Regions from separate parts of the Streptomyces sp. NBC_00358 genome, predicted to be linked through region 3. Evidence: riboswitches for the same ligand, from Rfam matches in the RefSeq annotation. Region 3 holds a riboswitch; each other region holds the start of a gene.
What was found. Region 3 has a riboswitch for cyclic di-AMP ahead of OHT01_RS37065 (C40 family peptidase). Riboswitches for the same ligand answer to the same signal wherever they lie in the genome.

Region 1 (2,192 bases), 750 kb from region 3:
GCTCCACCAGCCGTCGGCCCACGAGCCGCTCCAGGGGCGGACGAGCGACCTGGTCATCCAGGCCGGGGAGTTGCTGCGTACCCGCGAGACGCTTGAGGACCTGCTCGTACGGCATACGGGACAGAGCCCGGGGCAGGTCGCAGCGGACATCGAACGGGACAAGATCTTCGACGCTCCGGCGGCGCTGGCCTATGGGCTGATCGACCGGATCGGCCCGAGCCGCAGGACCTCGTTCGAGACGCGCGGCGCGAGGTGAGCGGCCGATGATCCCGGACCTCCCGCCGCTGCCCGCGCTGACCCGCGCCGAGGCCGAGCTGATCGACCGCTACCTCGACGTGGTCGACCTGCTCGGCCGGATCAACCCGTCCCGCCCCGGGGACACCTATCGCGGCCTGAGGGCGGCTCAGGCACTGGTCGTCAAGGCCGCGGCCCTGCGGGACGCGCTCACTCTGATGCACCAACGGGGCGAGAGCGAGATGCACGCCCCGACGCTGGCTCAGGCCCTGCGGGTTCTGGACGGTGAGCGGCGCGCGGCCCGGGTCACCGTGCCGCCCGAGTCCGGCAGTTGACGCACCCACACTTTCGAGCCGGTACACGCCGCCGCCCCGCGGTGTCCGGTCCGGGACTCAAACGGACCGGATGGTGTACCCCCCGATGGCGTATTGAACGATCCTTTCTGCGACCCCTCCGAGTTGCGCAACACGCCGACCAGAAAGGCGGGATGAAGCCCTTAGCCGCAGGTGCGGGCGTCGTCGATGTCTCCAACACCCCCTCGAACAGAGGGGTGTCCACCCGAACGGGTGAGTGGTGAGTAAGCCCACAAAACGCCGGTTCCGCTCGGTATTTCCGCCACTCATGAGTGAAGATCCCTTCCGACGACAAGCCCCCGCCACAGCGGCGGGGCGGTCCGGGCGGACGCCGAGTCCTGCCGCCGCCCGGATGACCGGTCGACAGATGTGCATCGGCAGGAGTGGAGGACCCAGCTAGACGGGTCGCCGGAACGGTTCCGGGCGGTCCTTGGGGTGAAGCCGCAGCTGCGGCCGGGCAACTTCGCCAGCCCGAATCCGACAGGTCATCCTTCACAGGCGGCTGACGAAGGGTTGCGCATGACTGCGCTCAATCGTGTCCCGTCGCTGTGGACCCGGGCCGGTACGGCCTCGGCGCTCACTCTTGCCGCCGTGGGCGGCAGCCTCGTGGTCCCCGGCGTCGCACCCGACGCCGAGGCGGCCACCCTTGCGACGAGGGCACTCCAGGTCGCGGCGTCGAAGCACGGCTCCCCCTACCAGTGGGGCGCCACGGGACCGCACCGCTTCGACTGCTCCGGGCTCACGCTCTATTCGTACAAGAAGGCGGGCAAGAAGCTGCCTCGTACGGCCGCGGCGCAGTACAACAAGACGCACCATGTCTCGGCCTCGCACCGCAAGGCCGGTGACCTCGTGTTCTTCCACTCGGGCCGGAACGTGTACCACGTCGGCATCTACGCCGGGAAGGGAAAGATCTGGCACTCCCCGAAGACCGGGGAAGTGGTGAAGCTCCAGAAGATCTGGACGAGGAGCGTCTGGTACGGCAGGGTCAGCTGATCCTGTCCCCGGGGCGGCGGTACGCGGCGCGTACCGCCGCCCCGGGGACACGCGGCGTGTGAGGCGTGTGCGAGACGGGCCGGAGTGGTTACTCATTCCCCATGACCGCCGACCCGGCCCGCACGCCCCGGAACGAGACGTCCGCGCGAAGCGACCCTCCCCAGGAGACGCGGACGTCCGGCCGCGACGAGACACCCCTCGAACGGGCGGACCGCAACTTCGCCGAGCTGCTCCAGGAGTTGCGCGTCACCCAGACGGGGGTGCAGATCCTCTTCGCCTTCCTGCTGACGCTCGCCTTCACCCAGCGCTTCCCCTCCCTGGACACCGTGCAGCGTGCGACCTACGTGGTGACGTTGCTGCTGTCGGTGCTGGCCGCCGCCCTTTTCACGGCCCCCGCGGCGCTGCACCGGTCGCTGTTCCAGCGGCACGCCAAAGCGACCATCGTGCAGGTCTCCTCGCGGCTGGCCACCGTCGGCCTGTGCGTCCTGATGCTGGCGTTGACGGGTTCGGTGCTGCTCGTCGTGGACGTGGTGCTGGGGCGCGGCGCGGGCATCGCGGCGGGCGCGGGCACCCTGGCCGTCTGCGTGGCCCTGTGGGGACTGCTGCCGTGGC
Region 2 (2,192 bases), 3.1 Mb from region 3:
AGGGGATCGGCCAGCCGATCGACCACCCCTTGAGCAGAAGTGAGACTACCTATTGTTCCTGAACGGAACAAAAAAGAAGGAAAAAACCCCGCTCCGGCGCGTGCGGGGGAACACGCACCGGAGCGGGGAGCCCGTGGGGACGGGGACCTCGGCGGGCCTCCGGAGCGGAGGCCCGGCCTACGAGGGAGCTGTCTTTCAGCGGGGCCGGGCCGCGCACGTCCGGGGATCACGGTCACCCTCCGCCGAAGGTGACCACGTCAGCCGGCGCGCCGCCGGACTCAGCCGAGGTGCAGCTGCTGGCCCGGGTAGATGAAGTCGGCGTCGGCGACGATGTCCTTGTTCAGCTTGAACAGCTTCTGCCAGCCGCCCTTGACGTGCTTCTTCTCGGCGATCGAGCTGAGGGTGTCGCCCTTGACGACCTTGTACTCGCCGTCACCCTTCTTGACCTTCTTGCCGGTCGGGGTGGTGACGGTCTTCTGGGCGGCGGGGCGCTCCGCGGAACGCGAGGCGGGCTGCTCCGTCGTACGGGTGGTGGTGCTCTGCGCGCCGCTCGACGACGAGGACGAGGAGGAGGTCGACGGGGTCGTGGCGCCACCGCTGTAGGCGGCGCTGGACAGGCCGGTGCCGCAGGTCGGCCAGGCACCCTTGCCCTGCGCGGCGAGGACCTTCTCACCGATGGCGATCTGCTGCGACTTCGAGGCCTGGTCGGCGGTCGAGGCGTAGGCGGTGCCGCCGTACGCGGCCCAGGTGGAGGAAGAGAACTGCAGGCCGCCGTAGTAGCCGTTGCCGGTGTTGATCGACCAGTTGCCGCCGGCCTCGCACTGGGCGACGGCGTCCCACTCGGAGGCGGTGGCGGCGGATGCGTTGCCTGCCGCCATCAGCGGGGCGGCGATGGCGACACCGGTGACACCGGCGAGCGCGGCGACGCGGGTGGCCTTGTTCGGACGGCGGTGCTTGCCCTTGCTGGAAAACAGCATGGAGTGATCCCCTCACCGACGCCTGCGAGGTGAGCTGTCGGGTTCGGGCCGGTTGAGTTGCCCGGCCGCGCACCTTCGGCCCTGTCTCCAGGACGTCCGGCACGCGACTTAACCCCAAGCCGTTCCCAGGTGTCTCTCGACTCCCGGGCCCGGCGCCTACCTGGGTCCCCCGCTCCTGCCTACGGCGCATGACGCGACGACTGTTCCCGTACGGCCGTTGGCAGGATTCGGCGTTGCGACCGTCGGAGCCCGCTGTGGCGAGCAGTCACGACCGTAAGCAGTCGATCGGCGGAAATTCAAAGACGATCAGGGCTTCTGAGACTCATGTCTCACTCGCACCAAACCGGACATTCCACAGCGAACCGTGACGCGAACTCCCGCTAGTTCTGCACCGTTTCGGCGGTGACGGCAATGCTCCGACCTGGGACGACGAGGCCGGGACCGGTGTCCGCGGCATCGGTGGCCGCGGCGGCCGCGGCGGCCAGGTAGCCCGACCCGTCCTCAAGGCCGAGGACGTCGGAAACATTCCAGATGTTCTTTCTGGCGTACGAGTTGTCGGTGATGTCGCTCGAAACGCTGGAGACGCCGGAGGCGTGCCGTCCGGTCGCGCTGTCGGTGGGACCGGCGGTCGCACCCTCCGAGGCATCCGTGCCGCGGTGCCGCCCGGTGCCGGTGCTCGCGGCGACGGAGGCGCCCGAAGAAGCGTCCTTCCGTCCGGACTTGCCCGACTCGTCACTCTTGTCGGCCGTCTTGGCCGAGGCGCTGGGACTCGGCGAGGCACTGGACTTCGCGGCACCGTCGGTCGCGCCCGAGGAGTCACCGTCGATCGAACCAAGCAGGTCGGACGAAGTGGACAAACCGGATGAGCCGGTTGAACCGGCATCACTCCCGGCACTCGCCGAGTCGCCGGCCACGCCCGTGTCGACCTGGACCCCGGCCGAGTTCTTGCTGAGGCCGGAGAGCGGTCCACAGCTGGGCCAGGCCGCGACGCCCTGCTCGTCGAGCAGCTTCTCGGCGACGGCTATCTGCTGCGAGCGACTGGCCTGGTCAGGCCTCGACGCGTAGGCGAGACCGCCGTGCGCCTCCCAGTCCTCCTGGTCGAGCTGAAGACCGCCGTAGTACCCGTTGCCCTGGTCGGCGCTCCACGCGCCACCGCTCTCGCACTGCGCCACCTGGTCCCAGACGGTCCCGTCGGCCGCGTTCGCACTCGCCGCG
Region 3 (2,192 bases):
ACACGCGGGTGATCGTGCTGCACGGCGACCGGGACCGGGTCACCGATCCCAAGGAGTCGTTCGCTCTCGTCCGCCGGGCCGCGGAGGCGGGCTCCTCCGCGAGTGCCGTGCGGGTCGAGGGCGGTGACCACGCGATGCTCCGGCGCGCCCGGACCTGGCATCGGGCCACGGGTTCGGCGGTCGCCGACCTGGTGACCCGGGCCGTCGACGGGTCGGGAACCCTCCCCGTCGACGAGCCGGGCCGCGAACCCGGCGTTCTCTAGCGGCCGGGTCCGGCCGGCCGGTCGTCGAGGTCCGGACCGGGGGAGAAGGCGCGGCGGCTGCCGGACGCGAGTCGTGCGGCGGACGCGGGAAGCGGGACGCCCGTGGAGGGATCCCAGCTCAGGATCCACTCGAAGTCGCGTTGCAGCCGACGGGCTTCGCTCCGGACGAGCGTGGGTATGTCGCCGCGTTCGGAGATCAGTTGGGCATAGATCGGCGCATCGTGCACGTGGGGATCCTCGGCTCGCTCTCGTGGTCTTCCGTGCCTCGAAGGTAGGGCCGGGACGTGGCCGTAGCGGTCATCCGGCCAGCTCGGCCAGAACCGGTCAAGGTGTGACCATCGGGCGCCGTCGATGTTGAACGGGATGTCAGTGAACGTCAGTTGCGCGCACACTTCCGACAGGCGTGCGACCGCGGCGCGTTTGCGCCCCCGGTCGGGACAGGCTGGACCGGGTCGGCCCGACCGGGTTCGGGCCGGGGTCTGGAGTGGAGTCCGGACGGGACCGGGGTGCCGATCGCCTCAACGGACGTGGTCGGACGTCGTTTCGAGTACGCCGTGTGTCCTCGCCGTTGCGCTGCGAGGTGATGCGATGAAGGTCACGAAAATGTATCGGACATCTGGGACGTGGATCTTCACATCGGGTGCACATCATGGCTAAGTTGGCCAGCAGGCCGTCCGACTCCCTCCGGCGAAGTTCGCCGGGCGGTGCGGCCTCCGCCGAGTCCGGCCTGTTCTCGTGACAGCTGGAGCCGGGGACCCACCGAACTTGGGGTGAATCGACCCAACTGCCTTACGGGGCAGGGGTCGTAGGGCATACCTTCCGGAATCGTCCGCCCGAACCCGACAGCTAACCCGGTAGGCGGATGACGGAAGGAGCACCACTCCATGGCGCCGGAACACACCCCGCCCAGTGGCGAAGAAGTCCGCCGACGGCTTTCGTCCCTCTACGACCAGGCGGAGAGCGCCACCGGCAACTTCAACGCCACCCGCGCCTCGGCGAACCGCACCCGCAGGCCCAACCGGCGAGTCGTCGGCCAGGGACGGGCGGAGGTCGACCCCGCCCAGGAAGCTCTGATGCAGCAGTGGTTCGACGGGGCTCGTTCCCGGTACGGACCCTCGGCCCCGGCCATCCTGCCCGCCGACAGGCAACCGGACCGCGGCACGGGAGGCGCCCGTCCGACGGAGGGTGCGAGACGGCCGAAGGAGCTCCCGGCGGAGCTCCCGACGGTGTATCAACTGGAGCAGATCGGCCGACCCGTAGCCGAGTTGGCGGCGGCACCGGTGCGAGAGCTGACCGCGGGTCCGAGTCCGGAACCGGCCGCTCGCCCTGTCCTGGAACTGACGGCGGGCTCGGGTGCCGAGATGACGCCCGGGCGGGTCCCGGCTGTGCCGGGAGCCGAGGCGGCGGTCCTCGCGGCGCTCCCGGCGGCGTCCGCTCCGGCCGCCGCGCCGCAGAAGTCCTCGCTGCACATGAAGAAGGACAGCGCTCGGCGCAAACTGGCCGCCGCGCAGGAGCTGTTGTCGCGGCACGCGGCGCGCCAGAGCGGGCCGGTCGTCCAGGCCCAGGCGGTCGAGTACCGGCCGGTGGCGGAGCCCCAACTCCCTTCGTTCCAGCCGACACCCCAGGCTCCGGCGTTCCAGTCGACAGCTCAGGCTCCGGCGTTCCAGCAGGTGCCCCAGCCCGCAGCCTTCCAGTCGACACCCCAGGCTCCGGCGTTTCAGCCGACAGCTCAGGCTCCGACGTTCCAGCAAGCGCCCCAGCCTCCGGCCTTCCAGCAGGCGCCGCAGCCCGCGCCGTTCCAACCGGCGCCGCAGTCGGTGGCGTTCGAGCCGGCCCCCGTGCCCGCTGCCTACGCGTCGGCCCCCGCGGCCCCCGCGTTTCCTTCGGCCCCTCAGCCTCCTGAGTCCCGGTCGGTGCTGCTGCCTCTCG
Region 4 (2,192 bases), 5.9 Mb from region 3:
GACACGCTCGGCTCCTGGACCGGTTCGTCGGCCGAGCCCCGTCCCGTGCCGCCGGTGACCGCCGACGACACCGGCCGCGTGATCATCGTCGACCGCCCCGGCGCCGTCCAGACGCAGTTGCTCATCGGCCGGGTCGGCGCCGACCGGCACGACCGTGTGTGGCCCGCCCAGGTACTCGGCACGTACTGCCTCGGCGGCACCCTCACCTCGCGCCTGGACCGCGTCCTGCGCGAGGAGAAGGGCTACACCTACGGCGTGAGGGCGTTCGGCCAGGTCCTGCGCTCCGCGCCGGACGGCACGGGCGTCGCGATGCTCGCCATCAGCGGCTCCGTGGACACCCCGAACACCGGTCCCGCGCTCGACGACCTGTGGAAGGTGCTGCGCACCCTCGCGGCCGAGGGACTGACCGACGCCGAGCGTGACATCGCCGTGCAGAACCTGGTGGGCGTGGCGCCCCTCAAGTTCGAGACGGCCGCGGCCGTCGCGAGCACACTCGCGGACCAGGTCGAGCAGCACCTGCCGGACGACTACCAGGCGACGCTGTATCAGCAACTCGCCGCCACAGGAACCGTGGAGGCCACCGCGGCGGCCGTGAGCGCCTTCCCGGTGGACCGTCTGGTGACCGTTCTGGTGGGCGACGCGGCGCAGATCGCGGAGCCCGTCAAGGCTCTCGGAATCGGTGAAGTCAGCGTGGTGGCCGCCGAGTAGAGCTCGCGCGGCCGAGGGGCCCTGGTGACTGAAGAGTCATCAGGGCCCTCTTTTTCGCGGACAACGCCCCCAAGATGTCCGTATTGGTACGGAGGTTGCCCTTCTGCTCTGTGGGATGCGCTACAAAAACCGTGATCCGTTTGTTGTTCGAAAGACGTCCCGCTTAGCGTCGGTCCGTCTGTTCGTCACGTAGTGCGCCGCGCCCGCGGCAACCGGACAGTCATCGCCGAGTCCCCATGGCGCGAGCCAGGGGAGCCGGGGACCCACACGTAGTCCCTGGGGTGAATCGGACGCCCTCCCCGGAGGGAGCCCGTAGGAGACCTTCCTGCTCCGAACCCGTCAGCTAACCCGGTAGGCGAGAGGGAAGGAAAGGACCAGCCCCTACATGGCGTTCTCCTGTGGCACCGGCAAGCATCGTCGTCCGAGCCGGGTGCACAGCACCACCAAGACCGCCGTCGGGGTCGCGGCGCTCACCACCACCGGTGTGATCGGAACTCTGGGCTCCCCCGCGTTCGCCGCGGAGTCCCCCGTGGAGCAGACCGGGCTGACCCAGGCCGTCACCCTCGGCGACTCGGTCGCCGACCAGGTCGACGCCCAGGCCTTCGCGCAGCAGCGCGCCGCCGACGAGGCCGCAGCGCGCAAGCAGGCCGAGCAGACCGCGCGCAAGCACGCCGCCGAGCAGGCCGCGAAGCTGCGTGAGACCAAGGAGCGCGCCGCCCGCGAGGCCGAGCGCAAGCGCCTGAACACCTTCGTCATCCCGATCACCGGTTCGTACATCTCCACCGGGTACCAGGCGAGCAGCAGCCTCTGGTCCTCCGGCAGCCACACCGGCGTCGACTTCCACGCCGCCTCCGGCACCTCGGTCCACGCCGTCGGCTCCGGCACGGTCGTCACGACCGGCTGGGGCGGTGCCTACGGCAATCAAGTCGTGATCAAGATGCACGACGGCACGTACACCATGTACGGCCACCTGTCGTCCATCGGTGTGTCCGTGGGGCAGACGGTCACCCCGGGGCAGCAGATCGGCCTCTCCGGGGCCACCGGCAACACGACCGGACCGCACCTTCACTTCGAGGCCCGTACGACCGCCGAGTACGGCTCGGACATCGACCCGGTCGCGTACCTGCGTTCGCACGGCGTCAACGTCTGACGACCGCTTCGCGGCTTCTTCGCCGCTTTCGATGCCCCGGCTCACCGAGCCGGGGCATCATCGTTTCCGGAGGCCGTATGTCCAAAAAATATCCATGGATTCAGGCCTGCCATCGGAAATTCAGGCTTCCTGCAATAGAGTCACTGAACAAGCGTCAATCGATGGCGTTTCGCGGGGATTAAAGCGGAGGTCGGTCATGCGTATTCCGGCGCACTCGGTATGCACGGCGATCCGTGACGACATCGTCGCGGGTGTCTACGAGCGCGGCGGCCGGCTCACCGAGGAACTGCTCGCGCGGCGCTACGGCGTCTCGCGTGTCCCCGTGCGCGAGGCG

Region 1: linked by a shared signal. The riboswitch ahead of OHT01_RS33785 (C40 family peptidase) and the one ahead of OHT01_RS37065 (C40 family peptidase) in region 3 are both predicted to bind cyclic di-AMP.
Region 2: linked by a shared signal. The riboswitch ahead of OHT01_RS23675 (transglycosylase family protein) and the one ahead of OHT01_RS37065 (C40 family peptidase) in region 3 are both predicted to bind cyclic di-AMP.
Region 4: linked by a shared signal. The riboswitch ahead of OHT01_RS11160 (M23 family metallopeptidase) and the one ahead of OHT01_RS37065 (C40 family peptidase) in region 3 are both predicted to bind cyclic di-AMP.

The regions. Positions count from the first base shown of each region.
Region 1 covers NZ_CP107976.1:7,900,326-7,902,517, reverse strand. The annotation lists gene OHT01_RS33795 (ATP-dependent Clp protease proteolytic subunit) at 1-256, shown strand, start outside; gene OHT01_RS33790 (hypothetical protein) at 264-569, shown strand; cyclic di-AMP (ydaO/yuaA leader) riboswitch at 939-1,103, shown strand; gene OHT01_RS33785 (C40 family peptidase) at 1,107-1,580, shown strand; gene OHT01_RS33780 (DUF6328 family protein) at 1,682-2,192, shown strand, end outside.
Region 2 covers NZ_CP107976.1:5,545,442-5,547,633, reverse strand. The annotation lists gene OHT01_RS23675 (transglycosylase family protein) at 279-977, opposite strand; cyclic di-AMP (ydaO/yuaA leader) riboswitch at 982-1,174, opposite strand; gene OHT01_RS23670 (transglycosylase family protein) at 1,358-2,192, opposite strand, start outside.
Region 3 covers NZ_CP107976.1:8,651,851-8,654,042, forward strand. The annotation lists gene OHT01_RS37055 (alpha/beta hydrolase) at 1-263, shown strand, start outside; gene OHT01_RS37060 (hypothetical protein) at 260-490, opposite strand; cyclic di-AMP (ydaO/yuaA leader) riboswitch at 968-1,140, shown strand; gene OHT01_RS37065 (C40 family peptidase) at 1,148-2,192, shown strand, end outside.
Region 4 covers NZ_CP107976.1:2,702,541-2,704,732, reverse strand. The annotation lists gene OHT01_RS11165 (M16 family metallopeptidase) at 1-708, shown strand, start outside; cyclic di-AMP (ydaO/yuaA leader) riboswitch at 923-1,081, shown strand; gene OHT01_RS11160 (M23 family metallopeptidase) at 1,094-1,858, shown strand; gene OHT01_RS11155 (GntR family transcriptional regulator) at 2,055-2,192, shown strand, end outside.